One region of the Kluyvera huaxiensis genome, then DNA from elsewhere that is predicted to be linked to it. Evidence: riboswitches for the same ligand, from Rfam matches in the RefSeq annotation. Region 1 holds a riboswitch; the other holds the start of a gene.
What was found. A riboswitch is a leader RNA that binds a small molecule or an ion and turns the genes downstream of it on or off. The one in region 1 is predicted to bind cobalamin.

Region 2: another riboswitch for cobalamin. It lies ahead of ABOC97_RS10725 (cobyrinate a,c-diamide synthase); the one in region 1 lies ahead of btuB (TonB-dependent vitamin B12 receptor BtuB).

The regions. Positions count from the first base shown of each region.
Region 1 covers NZ_JBEFLV010000016.1:111,825-119,352, reverse strand. Annotated here, with positions in the region: gene btuB (TonB-dependent vitamin B12 receptor BtuB) at 1-1,676, opposite strand, end outside; cobalamin riboswitch at 1,742-1,929, opposite strand; gene trmA (tRNA (uridine(54)-C5)-methyltransferase TrmA) at 2,043-3,143, shown strand; gene ABOC97_RS16710 (YijD family membrane protein) at 3,190-3,549, opposite strand; partial or broken gene fabR (HTH-type transcriptional repressor FabR) at 3,565-4,199, opposite strand; gene sthA (Si-specific NAD(P)(+) transhydrogenase) at 4,397-5,797, shown strand; gene oxyR (DNA-binding transcriptional regulator OxyR) at 5,780-6,697, opposite strand; gene argH (argininosuccinate lyase) at 7,065-7,528, opposite strand, start outside.
Region 2 covers NZ_JBEFLV010000008.1:142,652-150,179, reverse strand. Annotated here, with positions in the region: gene argA (amino-acid N-acetyltransferase) at 1-223, opposite strand, end outside; gene amiC (N-acetylmuramoyl-L-alanine amidase AmiC) at 453-1,703, shown strand; gene cobD (threonine-phosphate decarboxylase CobD) at 1,710-2,786, shown strand; gene ABOC97_RS10730 (L-threonine kinase) at 2,771-3,640, opposite strand; cobalamin riboswitch at 3,773-3,962, shown strand; gene ABOC97_RS10725 (cobyrinate a,c-diamide synthase) at 4,057-5,430, shown strand; gene cbiB (adenosylcobinamide-phosphate synthase CbiB) at 5,427-6,386, shown strand; gene ABOC97_RS10715 (cobalt-precorrin-8 methylmutase) at 6,398-7,033, shown strand; gene cbiD (cobalt-precorrin-5B (C(1))-methyltransferase CbiD) at 7,030-7,528, shown strand, end outside.

The sequences.
Region 1 (7,528 bases):
GTGTTGTTGTCATAGCGCTTACCGTAGTATTGCCATGATATGTCCATATCAACATTGAACATCGACCAATCAAGCTGATACTTGGCCTGACGTTTTGAGCGGCGCGCTAGCACTTCCCCATTATCATCATTACGCGGGTCCATATATTGCAACGTAACCCGATGGCTAAAGATTCCAGTATCAACATTCCCAGTCCACTCAACTCCTTTGATCGTCGCAGAGTTGATGTTGTCATATTCACCCATTCCGGTGTTTGGATCGAAATAATAAGTAATAAGGTTGCTAATTTCGTAATGGTACGCCGATAAGCGCCAGTCCAACGGTCCGGTCAGCCCCTCAAGCCCGGCTTCCCACTGTTTTGACTCCTCTGGCTTGAGGTTCGGATTTGAACTAATTTCAAAGCGCGTAGAGCCAAACTGCTGCCCAAGAGATGGGGCAAGGAAACCCGTACCATAAGAGAGCGTTGCACGGTAGTTTTCCACAAACGCCCAACCAGCGGTGGTCTGCCAGGTTCCATGCCAACCAAACTGCTCGTCGTGGTCCTCACGGCCGGAGGCTTCAAGCGTTACGCTGCCGAATTGCTGCTGACCAGTTAAATATAGCCCAGTATTATCGCGCTTATAAGAATCGGATACTGTCGTACTCGATGAAGTCAAACGCTGTTGCTGCCAATCGACACCGGCACTGATCGACCCCTGCCCGACCTGGACATTATTGCCCCACTGCAGATTACGCTGTGTCATATTATCCAGCGTCGTCCCATCATTATAACGACCATAGATACTGCTATAGTTGTAGTCCTTTACCTTCTGGTAGCTAGCAATCAACTGCGAAGAGTAAATCCCCGAGTTAAATTGCATCCCCGTGTCCCAGGACTGATTATAAAGCTGCTCCTCATCGGCACTATATGCCTTCAACGTTGGCGCCTTACCCAGGTCGTAATCGGAGTTATTGGTATAGCTATGCCCACGGAAGAAACCAGACAAGTTTTCATTAAACTTGTGCTCGAGGCTTCCCCAGAATGTTTTATTACGGAAACCATCACGGTCGCTATCGTGATCCCAGGTCGATTTCGGCTGAACGTTAAAACCGTTGGTACTCTCATAAGAACCGGCTACCGTAGCCACCGTATCGCCAAAGCGCTGACGCAGCGTGCCATCATAATGCTGGTAGCCTTTCGACCCCATGCCAGCATTAATCTTCGACTCATCATTGTCAGAATGCGTAATGATGTTAATCACTCCCCCCATCGCGCCAGAACCATAAATTGCTGAACGCGGGCCACGGATATACTCCACGCGCTGTACTAAGGAGAGAGGGATCTGGTTAAGGTCGGGCGTATTCGAAATACCCGGGCGGCTCATTGGGATACCATCTACCAGCACCAACACCTGCCGAGTTTCCGTACCACGAATAAAGAGAGACGAAGACTGCCCCATACCGCCATACTGAGCAATATCAACACCAGGGAGGCGGCGCATAACATCGTTCAGGTTTTTCGCCTGCCAGCGGTTGATCTCATCGCGGGTGACAACATCCGTGGGGGCTAATACGGTATTAACCGGCTGTTGAAAACGGTTAGCAGTTACCACCAGCGTGTCTGAATCATTGTCCTGCGCCCAGCCGGAAAATGCCGTGACGGATAACGCCGTCATCAGCGAAACTTTTTTAATCATTTTAAAAGCATCCGAAATAGATAAAGGATGCCGCAGGTTTTATCAGTTGCTCGCGACGATAAAACCTCATGCGACGTCATCCGGCAGGTCTTCGGGCTTGGAGGCTATATAAAAGAGAAGATGACTTCCCGCGGTGAGCCGCAGTGTCTGCACGAGGTGCGCTCTTCTCTTACCTTCCTTACCGCTGCGCGTCAGCCCCAGATTTACACTGGGTTCCCTTTTAACTCACAGGACCGGTACGCGAATGCTACATTTAGTTACATACGGATGTCCAGACTGCTATTTATCATTTTAACCCGCATGAGGCTGGACATCCCCTGAACAAGCCCTACAATCCCCGCGTACTTTTACTATTCAGGATGCACCATGACCCCCGAACATCTCCCTACCGATCAGTACGACGCTCAGCTCGCCGAGAAAGTCACTCGCCTGCAAACAATGATGACGCCGTTTAGCGCTCCTGCGCCGGAGGTGTTTCGCTCACCGGTCAGTCACTACCGGATGCGTGCAGAATTCCGCATCTGGCATGACGGTGATGATCTCTACCATATTATGTTTGACCAGCAGACCAAGGGCCGTATCCGCGTCGATTCGTTCCCGGCCGCCAGCCAGCTGATTAATACGCTGATGACCGCCGTGCTCGACGGCGTGCGCGATAATCAGGTGCTGCGTCACAAGCTGTTCCAGATTGACTATCTCACCACCCTGAGCAATCAGGCGGTGGTTTCACTGCTGTATCATAAAAAACTGGATGATGCCTGGCGCGAACAGGCCGAAGCGCTGCGCGCTGCGCTGCGTGCGAAAGGGCTGAACGTCCAGCTGATTGGCCGCGCCACCAAAACCAAAATCGAGCTGGACCAGGACTATATTGATGAGCGTCTGCCGGTTGCCGGCAAAGAGATGATCTACCGTCAGGTCGAGAACAGCTTCACCCAGCCAAATGCGGCGATGAACATTCAGATGCTGGAATGGGCGCTGGACAGCACGCAAAATTCACGTGGCGATCTGCTGGAGCTTTACTGCGGTAACGGTAACTTCTCGCTGGCATTAGCGCGCAACTTTAATCGTGTGCTGGCCACTGAGATAGCCAAGCCGTCGGTTGCCGCCGCGCAGTACAACATTGCCGCTAACCAGATTGATAACGTGCAGATCATCCGCATGGCGGCAGAAGAGTTTACTCAAGCGATGAACGGCGTGCGGGAATTTAACCGCCTGCAGGGAATCGATTTGAAAAGCTATCAGTGCGAGACGATTTTTGTCGATCCACCGCGTAGCGGGCTGGACAGTGAAACCGAGAAGATGGTGCAGGCATACCCGAATATTCTGTACATCTCCTGTAACCCGGAGACGCTGTGCCAGAATCTGCAAACATTAAGCCAGACGCATAACGTCACTCGCCTGGCGCTGTTCGATCAGTTCCCGTATACCCATCATATGGAATGCGGCGTGCTGCTGACGAAGAAGTAATATCATCACGGGCCCGGCCTGCATCGCGCTGCCGGGCCCAACAATATCACTCAGAAATGCCCTGCTTGCGGTTACGCACCCGATAGCCAATCCAGAATACCATCACCACCGACAATACCGCCGGGAAGAAGTTAGAACCGATATCCGGATATTCCGCCCGCACCACAGTGCTATAGAGCAACACGCCGAGGATAAAGCAGGCGGCTGACAGGCCGGGCAAGCCGACCGGCATCGTGCGGTTTTGATAGCGTTGATGCAGACAGTAAACCGTCAGCACCAGAGAAATTATCGGAAAAACTGAGAAAGGAACGATGGAGCTGAACAGCGCTGCAAACGTGCCGTTAATCGATAAGCCAGCCAACAGCGCCAGCAACAGCGTACCTTTATCTTGACCTGACTGTTTCATTGCTCGTCTACCACCTTATTCGGAATGACGTGACTTTTCTCTTGTTCGCGACGATACCAGTAGTATGCGCCTTTGGAGATCATCCGTAACTGCAACACCAGCCGCTCTTCAAGCTGCCGACGCTGCTCGAGGCCAACATCTAAAGCCTCCGCTCCCGCGCTAAATACAATAGTCACCATCGCCTCAGCCTGCGCTTCGGTAAACGCACGAGGCATATGGTTTTCGATTTCCAGATAGTCAGCAAGTTCCGCAATAAAGTGCTGAATCTCGCGGGCCACTGCCGCACGAAATGCCGCAGACGTGCCGGAGCGCTCGCGCAGCAGCAGGCGGAAGGCGTTGGGGTTATTGCCGATAAATTCCATAAAGGTTGAAACGGAAGTGCGTATTACGCTGCCGCCTTTGGCAATACGCTGACGCGCCTGGCGCATCAGTTGGCGAAGCATCAGGCCGCTTTCATCGACCATCGTCAGCCCCAGCTCATCGACATCGCGGAAATGGCGATAAAAGGACGTTGGCGCGATTCCCGCCTCACGTGCGACTTCACGCAGACTCAGGCTGGCAAAACTACGCTCGGCACTGAGTTGACTGAATGCCGCTTCCACCAGCGAACGCCGGGTTTTTTCTTTTTGTTGTGCTCTTACACCCATCACGATAACTGAATCCTTCCATATGCCGTGCTGGCACTATACCAGAGATTAAAACGATTCCACTTACGCAGCTTTGTTAATGATTGTTTACATGCTATTTATGCTATTCCGTATGAAAAAAGCCCAACGATAATTGGGTTATTCCCTCGATGATGTTATGATTCTGTTGCTTTTATGTATAAGAACAGGTAAGCCTTACCATGCCACATTCCTACGATTATGATGCAGTAATTATTGGTTCCGGCCCCGGCGGCGAAGGCGCTGCTATGGGTCTGGTGAAGCAAGGAGCCCACGTCGCCGTTATTGAGCGTTATCATAATGTCGGCGGCGGTTGTACCCACTGGGGCACAATCCCATCCAAAGCACTTCGCCATGCCGTCAGCCGTATTATCGAATTCAACCAGAACCCTCTCTACAGCGACCACAGCCGACTTCTCCGTTCCTCATTTGCCGACATCCTGAATCATGCCGATAGCGTGATTAATCAGCAGACGCGTATGCGTCAGGGCTTTTATGAGCGCAACCACTGTGAAATGCTGCAGGGCGACGCCCACTTTGTCGATGAACACACCATCGCGCTGAAATGCCCGGATGGTTCAGTCGAAACGTTGACCGCCGAAAAGTTCGTGATTGCCTGCGGTTCCCGCCCGTACCGCCCGGCGGACGTCGACTTTAATCATCCGCGCATTTATGACAGCGACTCTATTCTCAGCCTGCACCATGAACCTCGCCACGTCATTATCTACGGCGCAGGGGTTATCGGCTGTGAATATGCGTCTATCTTCCGCGGCATGGACGTGAAAGTTGATCTCATCAACACCCGCGACCGTCTGCTGGCGTTCCTCGATCAGGAGATGTCAGATTCGCTGTCCTATCACTTCTGGAACAGCGGCGTGGTCATTCGCCACAACGAAGAGTACGAGAAGATTGAAGGTGTGGACGATGGGGTCATCATGCACCTGAAGTCCGGCAAAAAGCTCAAGGCCGACTGCCTGCTGTTTGCCAATGGCCGCACCGGTAACACCGAACCGCTGGCGCTGGAAAACATTGGCCTTCAGGCCGATGGCCGTGGCCAGTTGAAAGTGAACAGCCTCTATCAGACCGCGCAGCCGCACGTCTATGCCGTCGGTGACGTTATCGGCTATCCGAGCCTCGCTTCCGCCGCCTACGATCAGGGCCGCATCGCCGCACAGGCGCTGATGAAAGGCGAAGCTGCCGGGCATCTGATTGAAGATATTCCAACCGGGATCTACACCATTCCGGAAATCAGCTCCGTCGGTAAAACCGAACAGCAGCTGACGGCGATGAAAGTGCCGTATGAAGTAGGTCGTGCGCAGTTTAAACACCTGGCGCGAGCACAAATCGTCGGGATGAGCGTGGGTAGCCTGAAGATCCTGTTCCATCGGGAGACCAAGGAAATCCTCGGCATTCACTGCTTTGGCGAACGCGCAGCCGAGATTATTCATATCGGTCAGGCGATTATGGAGCAGAAAGGTGGTGGTAACACCATTGAGTACTTCGTTAACACCACCTTTAACTACCCGACAATGGCGGAAGCCTATCGGGTAGCGGCGCTTAACGGCTTAAATCGCCTTTTTTAGCGCTTTGTCGAAATGGCCGTCCATCGTTTCACGGACGGCCTCTGCCAGCTGCTCATAGCGGCTGCGCAGCGGCGACCCCGGACGATAAACCAGGCCAACGGTACGGCGTGGTTCCGGCTTAATACACGGCAGATACACCACGCCGTCGCGTTTGCGTTCCGGCGGTACCGCCAGCGCAGGTAGCAAAGTAATTCCGCTTCCCGCCGCCACCATATTACGCAGCGTTTCCAGACTGGTTGCGCGGAAATGGGTATCTTCATCCGCCCCGGCTTCAAAACAGAAGCCCATCGCCTGATCGCGAAGGCAGTGACCGTCTTCCAGCATGAGCAGCTTTTCGCCCGCCAGATCCGACATCGGCACGCGATCGCGTTCCGCCCACGGGTGATCTTCGTAGATCGCCAGCAGCATCGGTTCGTCATACAGCGGAACTTCGATAAATGCCTCGCTCTCCTTCACCAGCGCCAGAATCACGCAATCCAGCTTACCGCTGTCGAGCTGCGCCAGCAGCTGATGGGTTTGCGCTTCATGCAGATACATTTCCAGCTTCGGGAAGGTTTGATGCAGTATTGGGATAATATGAGGTAACAGATACGGGCCAACGGTTGGAATCAGGCCGATATGCAGCGGGCCGGACATCGTCTCCCCCTGCTGGCTTGCCATCTCCTTAAGCACTTTGACCTCGCGTAACACGGTACGCGCCTGGTCCACCAGCAGCAGCCCAGCCTGGGTAAACAGCACTTTGCGGCTGGTACGCTCCAGCAACATCACGCCCAGTTCATCTTCCAGTTTACGAATCTGCCCGCTGAGGGTTGGCTGACTGACATGGCAGGAATCTGCCGCCCGGCGGAAGTGCCGATGCTCAGCTAACGCCACCAGGTATTCAAGATCGCGAATATTCATTATTCTTCCTCCATCGCCACGATAGCCCATGGCGATAGATAGAATAGCAACGAATGATTATCCCTATCAAGGATTCTGTTTAATAATACACCACAGAAACAGGTGACCCTCGTTTAACCCTTGAAGTCGTCACACTGAATCGGAGTTTCTCTCGAACTCGACTAACAAAAGCCAACATGAACGTTTGCGGGCCCCGTGGCCCGCTTTTTTTTGCGCGTCAAAAACCCGGCCTCGCTATGCTCGACCGGGCCTCAATATTACCTGATGGCACTTTACTATGTCGGCCGGATAAGGCGAAGCCATCATCCGGCAACGTGCGCCGATCCGCCCGATGGCGCTAGGCTTATCAGGCCTACAAAGACAAAGGTTACGCCAGACGCACCTGCGCATCGCGAATGGCCTGCGCCACCTGCTGCGGCGACACGCCGCCTTTGGCTGCACGTTTATCAAGGCAAGATTGCAGCGACAGAATCGGATAGACATCATCGCCAATCACCGCGCTGAATTTCTGCAGGTCAGCCAGCGCCAGATCTTCCAGCGGTTTGCCCTGGGCAATCGCTTCAACCACCGCTTCACCCACGATATGGTGCGCTTCACGGAACGGAACGCCTTTCGCGACCAGATAGTCCGCCAGTTCAGTGGCGTTGGCATAACCCTGCTGCGCCGCTTCCTGGCAACGTGGACGTTTCACCTGAATGCCGTCAAGCACCAGCGCCGCCATGTGCAGACAGTCCATCCAGGTATCGAGCGCATCGAAGACCCCTTCTTTGTCTTCCTGCATATCTTTGTTGTAAGCCAGCGGCAGACCTTTCAGCGTCATCATCATGCCGG
Region 2 (7,528 bases), on a different contig from region 1:
CCGCCAGATTGGCATCAATTTGCGGGCGCGCGCCGTAGACCAGCACCAGGCGAATGCCTAAGCTGTGGAGCAGACCAATATCGCTGACGATACTGGAAAAATTTTCATGCTCAATGGCTTCGCCGCCAAGCATGATGACAAACGTCTTCCCCCGGTGGGCGTTAATATAGGGGACAGAATGACGAAACCCCTCTACCAGTTCGGTTCTACGTTCCTTCACCACGGCACAATCCTCAATGCATGATTATTCGTAATTAGTGTATTTTTATTCTGTTTCTGGCGGAAACGCAAGCCGGAATTTGCCTAAATAACGGAAAAGCTTGCTGTCAATTTCGTTGATCCTACGAATGTTTACCCTTTTATAGATGACAGTTTATTCGCCTTTGGTTAAAGTTTTCGGTCAATCGTATTATGCGTGAACCAAAATTATCTTTTTTTGCCTGGGATGGAGCATGTCGGGAAGTCAGTCGTTAAGTCGTCGTCGCCTGTTAAAAGGGGCGGGCGCCATGTGGTTATTGAGCGTGAGTCAGGTTGGTTTTGCCGCCGTTAGTCAGGTGGTGGCAGTGCGCATCTGGCCTGCGTCCAGCTACACGCGCGTCACGGTGGAGTCCAACCGTGTGATTAATTATCGACAGTTTGCGTTGAGCAATCCTGACCGTCTGGTGGTGGATTTCGAAGGGGTCAACCTGAATTCGGTGCTCAAAGGCATGGGCGCGCAAATCCGCGCCGATGATCCCTATATTAAATCGGCCCGCGTGGGGCAGTTTGATCCGCAAACCGTGCGTATGGTGTTTGAGCTAAAGCAAGACGTCAAACCGCAGCTGTTTGCGCTGGCGCCGGTTGCCGGGTTTAAAGAACGTCTGGTGATGGACCTCTATCCCGCCAGCAGCCAGGATGTGCAGGATCCGCTCCTGGCGCTGCTGGAAGAGTACAACAAAGACGGCCTCGAAAAGCAGGTTCCGCCTGCTCAAAGTGGCCCGCAGCCGGGCAAAGCCGGGCGCGACCGGCCGATTGTTATCATGCTCGACCCTGGACATGGCGGTGAAGACTCCGGTGCGGTTGGGCTGTATAAAACGCGGGAGAAGGACGTGGTGCTGCAAATCGCCCGTCGCCTGCGCGCGCTGATTGAGAAAGAAGGCAATATGAAAGCCTACATGACGCGTAACGAAGATATTTTTATTCCGCTCAAAGTTCGGGTCGCCAAAGCGCAAAAGCAGCGCGCCGACCTGTTCGTCTCGATTCACGCCGACGCCTTTACCAGTCGGCAGCCAAGTGGTTCATCGGTGTTTGCGCTGTCGACCAAAGGGGCCACCAGTACGGCGGCCAAATACCTTGCGCAAACTCAGAACGCCGCCGACTTAGTGGGTGGCGTGAGCAAGAGCGGCGACCGCTACGTCGACCACACCATGTTCGACATGGTGCAGTCGCTGACCATCACCGACAGCCTGAAATTTGGTAAAGCGGTGCTGAAACGTCTGGGACAGGTCAACAACCTGCATAAAAACCAGGTCGAGCAGGCCGGCTTTGCGGTGCTGAAAGCCCCGGATATTCCATCTATCCTCGTCGAAACGGCATTTATCAGTAACGTTGAAGAAGAGCGCAAGCTCAAAACGGCCAAGTTTCAGCAGGAGGTCGCCGAGTCGATCCTCGCCGGGATTAAAGCCTATTTTGCCGACGGCGCAACGCTGGCAAGACGCGGGTAATTCGGTATGTCACGTTTAAAGAGTGCTCACGGCGGTAATACTCGCGAAGCGGCCGCTTTGCTGGGCATCGGTGCCGATAAGCTGCTGGATTTCAGCGCCAATATTAACCCGTTGGGCATGCCGGAAAGCCTCAAACAGGCGATTATCAATAATCTCAACTGCGCCGAACGTTACCCCGACGTTGAATATCAGCAGCTTCATCAGGCGCTGGCGGCGCATCACGGTGTACCCGCGTCGTGGATACTGGCGGGCAATGGCGAAACCGAGTCCATTTTTACTCTCGTTCACGGTCTGAAACCGCGTCGGGCGATGGTGGTGGCGCCGGGTTTTGCTGAATATCGCCGGGCGCTGGAAACGATCGACTGCAAAATCGAAACCTACACGCTGCGTGAAGAAGACGGCTGGCAGCTCACCGAGCGTATTTTGTCGGCGCTGACGGCGGATCTTGACTGCCTGTTTCTGTGTACCCCGAACAACCCCACCGGACTATTGCCGGATCGCGCGCTGTTGGACGCTATCGCTGAACGCTGCCGGTCACTTGATATCGCGCTTATCCTTGATGAAGCTTTTATCGACTTTATTGCCGATGAACCGGGTTTTATCGGCGAGCTTAAGCAAAATCCGCATATCTGGGTGCTGCGATCGCTCACCAAATTTTATGCCATTCCCGGCCTACGTTTGGGCTATTTGCTCAACGGCGATGAACGTGCGGTGGCGCGTCTGCGCAAGCATCAGATGCCGTGGTCAATCAACGCGTTTGCCGTGCTGGCAGGGGAGAGGGTGCTTAATGACCGCGACTATCAGCAGGCGACTCTGCGCTGGCTGGCGCGGGAAGGTCAGCGTTTATATCAGGCGCTGGCAGAGATTGACGGAATAACCGTTTATCCGGGACGTGCGAACTATCTGTTTTTACGCTGCGAACGCGCCGATATCGAACTGCAATACGCGCTGCTGCAACAGCATATTCTTATCCGCAGCTGCGCCAACTATCCTGGACTCGACGGGCGCTACTTCCGCGTGGCGGTGCGTAGCGAAGCGGAAAACCAGCGGCTACTGGCGGCGCTGCGTCAGGCGCTCAGCTGAACCCCGCCGGGCACTGTGCGGAGCAAGTGCTGTTTCGGCCAGTGGTCGGTCAGCTTTTTCTGCGTCAGCGCCCACTTCAAATATTCCACATCATGACGACGCGGGTCGAGCATAAGCCCAACCACGCTGCCGCTGTGCGCCACGTTCAGGCCGTATAAGTCACAGGATTCTACTAACGCCATCAGCGCCGCAAAACCCGGTTTGGGCAACAGCGCCTGGCTGGCAATGGCGCTGAGCGTTGCCGCTTCGCCAAGCAGGCTGGCATCTTGACGAGTGCAGGCTGTCTGCACCTTTTCCCAGGCTTGTTGCAACTCTCCGGCGTGCGCTATTAGCGCGGTCTCACGGGGAAGGCGGTGATAATCCGCGGTGCGTAAAAGCACCGGGCTTTCCAGAACCAGTAGGTCAAAATGCGGGGCGGACGCACAGGCAATCTGCGTGCCGGCGTGATGGTGATCGAACAGCGTCAACTGACGAAACAGCGTACTGTCGGTAGGCTCCAGCGCCACGCACAGCGCGGCGAGCGTGGTTTCATCCAGCGAATGGCCGAGGTGGTGGGCGGCGGCCACTGCGGTGGCGGCGATATCGGCGGTGCTGCTGGCCATCCCTTTGGCAATCGGCAGCGTCGAATCGACCTCAATGCGCAGCGTCGGGCTTAGCGCCTGCGGAAAACCGAAGTGGGCGAGCAGCGCTTCAACCATCGCTCGGGTGAGCGGACGCTCATCGGCCCTCGGGATGCCGTCACACACTTCAACCGTGCTGTACCAATCTATCGGGCAGGAGACGAGCTTTTCACTGCCCAGAATCCAGCCCTGAATGAGTTCCCCGCAGGAGCCGGGACAGCGTGCCACGCTCATGATTATCCTTGTCTTACCGAACGAAGTATAACTACCGTAAATAAATATACCGGTATTGTCATAGCGCAACGAAATCATTCACGCGCGGCGCTAGAGTAAAGTGCTTTTATTTTATGCGGGCATTGTGCCGGCATAAATCTGCAACCAACAGGTTTGGCATATTATGTGCCAGGGAAGGAGGTGAATACACCCGTGTATAAATCCTCCGCAGCCCCCGCTGCTGTGATGCTGACGACCCCGTAAACACCACTGATCGCCAGATCGGGAAGGGCGGGCGAGGATGACGCTAAGCCAGAAGACCTGCCTGTTGGCCATTAACAACAACTTCGGTGGGAAGTGGGTTGCTTTGCGCTGCACGGTCATTTGACCGGGCAGACGTACGGCTATATCCAATCCCGCCTGAAAAGGGTCAGGGTATGGCAGCCAGGCAGCACGCATTTGTTCTCGCAGGTACCGGCAGCGGCTGTGGTAAAACCACGGTCACGCTCGGTCTGCTCAAACTGCTCCAGCAGCGCGGGCTGCGGGTTCAGCCGTACAAGGTTGGTCCTGACTACCTCGATACCGGCTGGCATACCGCGCTGTGCGGCGTCCCTTCACGTAACCTCGACAGCTTTATGCTGCCTCCCCCTATTCTCAATGCGCTGTTCTGCGAACATATGCAGCAGGCTGATATCGCCGTCATTGAAGGCGTGATGGGCCTGTATGACGGCTACGGCACCGACCCAAACTATTGCAGCAGCGCGGCGATGGCGAAACAGCTGGGCTGCCCGGTGATTTTGCTGGTGGATGGTAAAGCCGTTTCTACCTCAATTGCCGCCACGGTGATGGGATTTCAGCACTTTGACCCGAGCCTCAATATCGCCGGTGTCATCGTCAATCGCGTCAACAGCGACAGCCATTTTCAGCTGCTGAAAAGCGCCATCGAGCGTTACTGTGCCCTGCCGGTGTTGGGCTACGTTCCGCGCGCTGAAGGGGTGTCGTTGCCTGAACGCCATCTGGGGCTGGTCACCGCCCGCGAATCGACGCTGGATAGCCAGCCGTGGCTGGATTTTGCCGCCGGTCTTGAACGTACGCTTGATATCGACAGACTGTTGGCGCTGAGCGAGCTGGCGGAGCTGCCGGCAGGTGAATGGCCCTCAACCCCGCTGAGCGGTGAGGGTTTAACGCTGGGGCTGGCCGATGACGAAGCCTTCAATTTCTACTACCCGGACAATCTGGCGCTGCTGGAACGAGCCGGGGTAACGATTGTTCGCTTTAGCCCACTGCACGATAGCGTGCTGCCGGATTGTCAGATGCTGTGGCTGGGCGGCGGCTATCCGGAACTGCACGCCCGCGCGCTGGCGGTTAATACGCCGATGCTGGAACAACTGCGAGCTGCGCATCGGCGTGGCGTGGCAATTTACGCGGAATGCGGTGGGTTGATGTACCTCGGCAGCACGCTTGAGGACGCTCAGGGCGACATCCACGCGATGGCCGATATTCTTCCCGGTGCGAGCAAAATGGGCAAACGGTTGACCCGTTTTGGCTACTGCGAAGCGCAGGCTGAGCGCCAGACCCTGCTGGCCGCGCCCGGTGAGATACTGCGCGGGCATGAATTCCACTACTCCGATTTTAGCGCCCAGCTTCCGGCGACGATGGCCTGCCGTAAAACCCGCGACGGCGCGGTTCTCCAGCAATGGCAGGGCGGTTGGCAGATAGGAAATACCTTCGCCAGCTACCTGCACCTACATTTTTCCCAGCGTCCCGCCATGCTCAACCACTGGTTTGCTGCCGCAAGGAGCGCGCAATGACGCTGCTCGCCTGGTGTCTGGCGTGGTTGCTCGATTTTATGATCGGTGACCCGCAAAACTGGCCGCATCCGGTGCGCTGGATGGGCAATCTGATTAACGCCGTACAGCGTGCTGTACGCCGCCTGTGCCATAGCGATCGCGCGCTGCGTATCGGCGGTGGCGTGATGTGGCTGGCGGTGGTGGGACTGACGTATAGCGTGGCCTGGGGTGTACTCAGACTTGCTGCATGGGTGCATCCGTGGCTGGGGTGGGGCGTTGAAGTGTGGATGATTTTCACCGTGCTCGCCGGGCGCTGCCTGGCGCGTTCTGCCCAAGATGTGGCGCGTCCGCTGCGGGAAAACGACCTGGCCGAAAGCCGCATCAAGCTGTCATGGATTGTGGGGCGCGATACCTCCGCGCTTCAGCCCGAGCAGATCAACCGCGCGGTGGTGGAAACGGTCGCCGAAAACACCGTCGACGGCATTATCGCGCCGCTGTTCTTCCTGCTGCTTGGCGGCGCGCCGCTGGCGATGGCCTATAAAGCGGTGAATACCCTCGATTCGATGGTCGGCTACAAGCACGAAAAATACCGCGCCATCGGCATGGTCAGCGCCCGCCTGGATGATGCCGCTAACTTTATTCCCGCCCGGCTGAGCTGGCTGCTATTAAGCGCTGCCGCCTGGCTTTGCCGCCTCGATGCCGCGCGTGCGCTGCGTATCGGCTGGCGCGACCGCTATAACCACAGCAGCCCCAACTGCGCCTGGTCAGAGGCGGCGGTGGCCGGTGCGTTGGGGATCCGCCTTGGCGGCCCGAACGACTATTTTGGCCAGCGCGTGGACAAGCCGTGGATCGGCGACGCCCGACGCGATATCGCCATTGATGATATTTCCCGAACGATTCGACTGATGTGGGTGGCGTCAACGCTGGCCCTGCTGCTGTTTATGGCAGTCAGGTTCTGGCTGATTGGCGCAGCCTGAGGAGAGCAGTAATGAACTATATCCAGCAACCGCAGGCGATTGAGCGCAAAAGCTTTGAAATCATCAGCGAGATTATCGCGGAAACTCGCCCGGAGTACCGCTTCGACAGCCCGCTGCACGAGGCCATTATCAAACGGGTGATCCACACCACCGCCGACTTTGAATGGCTGGATATTCTGTGGTTCGCTCCGGATGCCTTAACCCGTCTGAGTGCGTCGTTAAGCCGCCCGTGCACGCTGTATACCGACACCACGATGGCGCTCTCCGGGATCAATAAAAATCTGCTGGCGACCTTTGGCGGCGAATGCCGCTGTTATATCAGCGACCCGCGCGTGGTGCGCGAGGCCAAAGCCCAGGGCATTACCCGTTCGATGGCGGCGGTGGATATCGCCGCGAAAGAGGAAGGCGATAAGGTGTTTGTCTTCGGCAATGCGCCGACGGCGCTGTTCCGCCTGCTGGAGCACAAAGAACTGGAAGTCGGCGGCGTGATTGGCGTGCCGGTCGGTTTTGTCGGCGCGGCAGAGTCGAAAGAGGCGCTGAGCCACAGCGGCCTGCCGGGCATTGCCGCGCTGGGGCGTAAAGGCGGCAGCAACGTCGCGGCGGCCATCGTCAACGCCATACTTTATCAGCTGCAGGCCGGCCAATGAGTGAACCCTCCTTTGACGCCCCGGTGTGGCATAACGGCAAAGCGCTGCGCAAAGGCTACACCACTGGCTCCTGCGCCACGGCGGCGGCTAAAGTCGCCGCGCTGATGGTGATGCGCCAGCATTTGATTCACCAGGTGTCGATCGTTACCCCTTCCGGCGTGACGCTGAACCTGAACGTTGAATCGCCGCACGTCGAGGGGCAGCAGGGGATTGCCGCGATTCGTAAAGACGGCGGTGACGATGTCGATGCGACCCACGGAATGCTGATTTTCGCCCGCGTGACCTTAACCGACAGCGGTGAGATTACGCTGCGCGGCGGCGAGGGGGTGGGCACCGTCACCCGCAAAGGCATCGGCTTGCCAATTGGGAGTTCGGCCATTAACCGCACTCCGCGCCACACTATCGAAACCGCCGTCCGCGAGGCCATTGGCCCGGCGCGCGGCGCGGAGGTGGAAATCTTTGCCCCGGAAGGGGAAGAACGGGCGCAGAAAACCT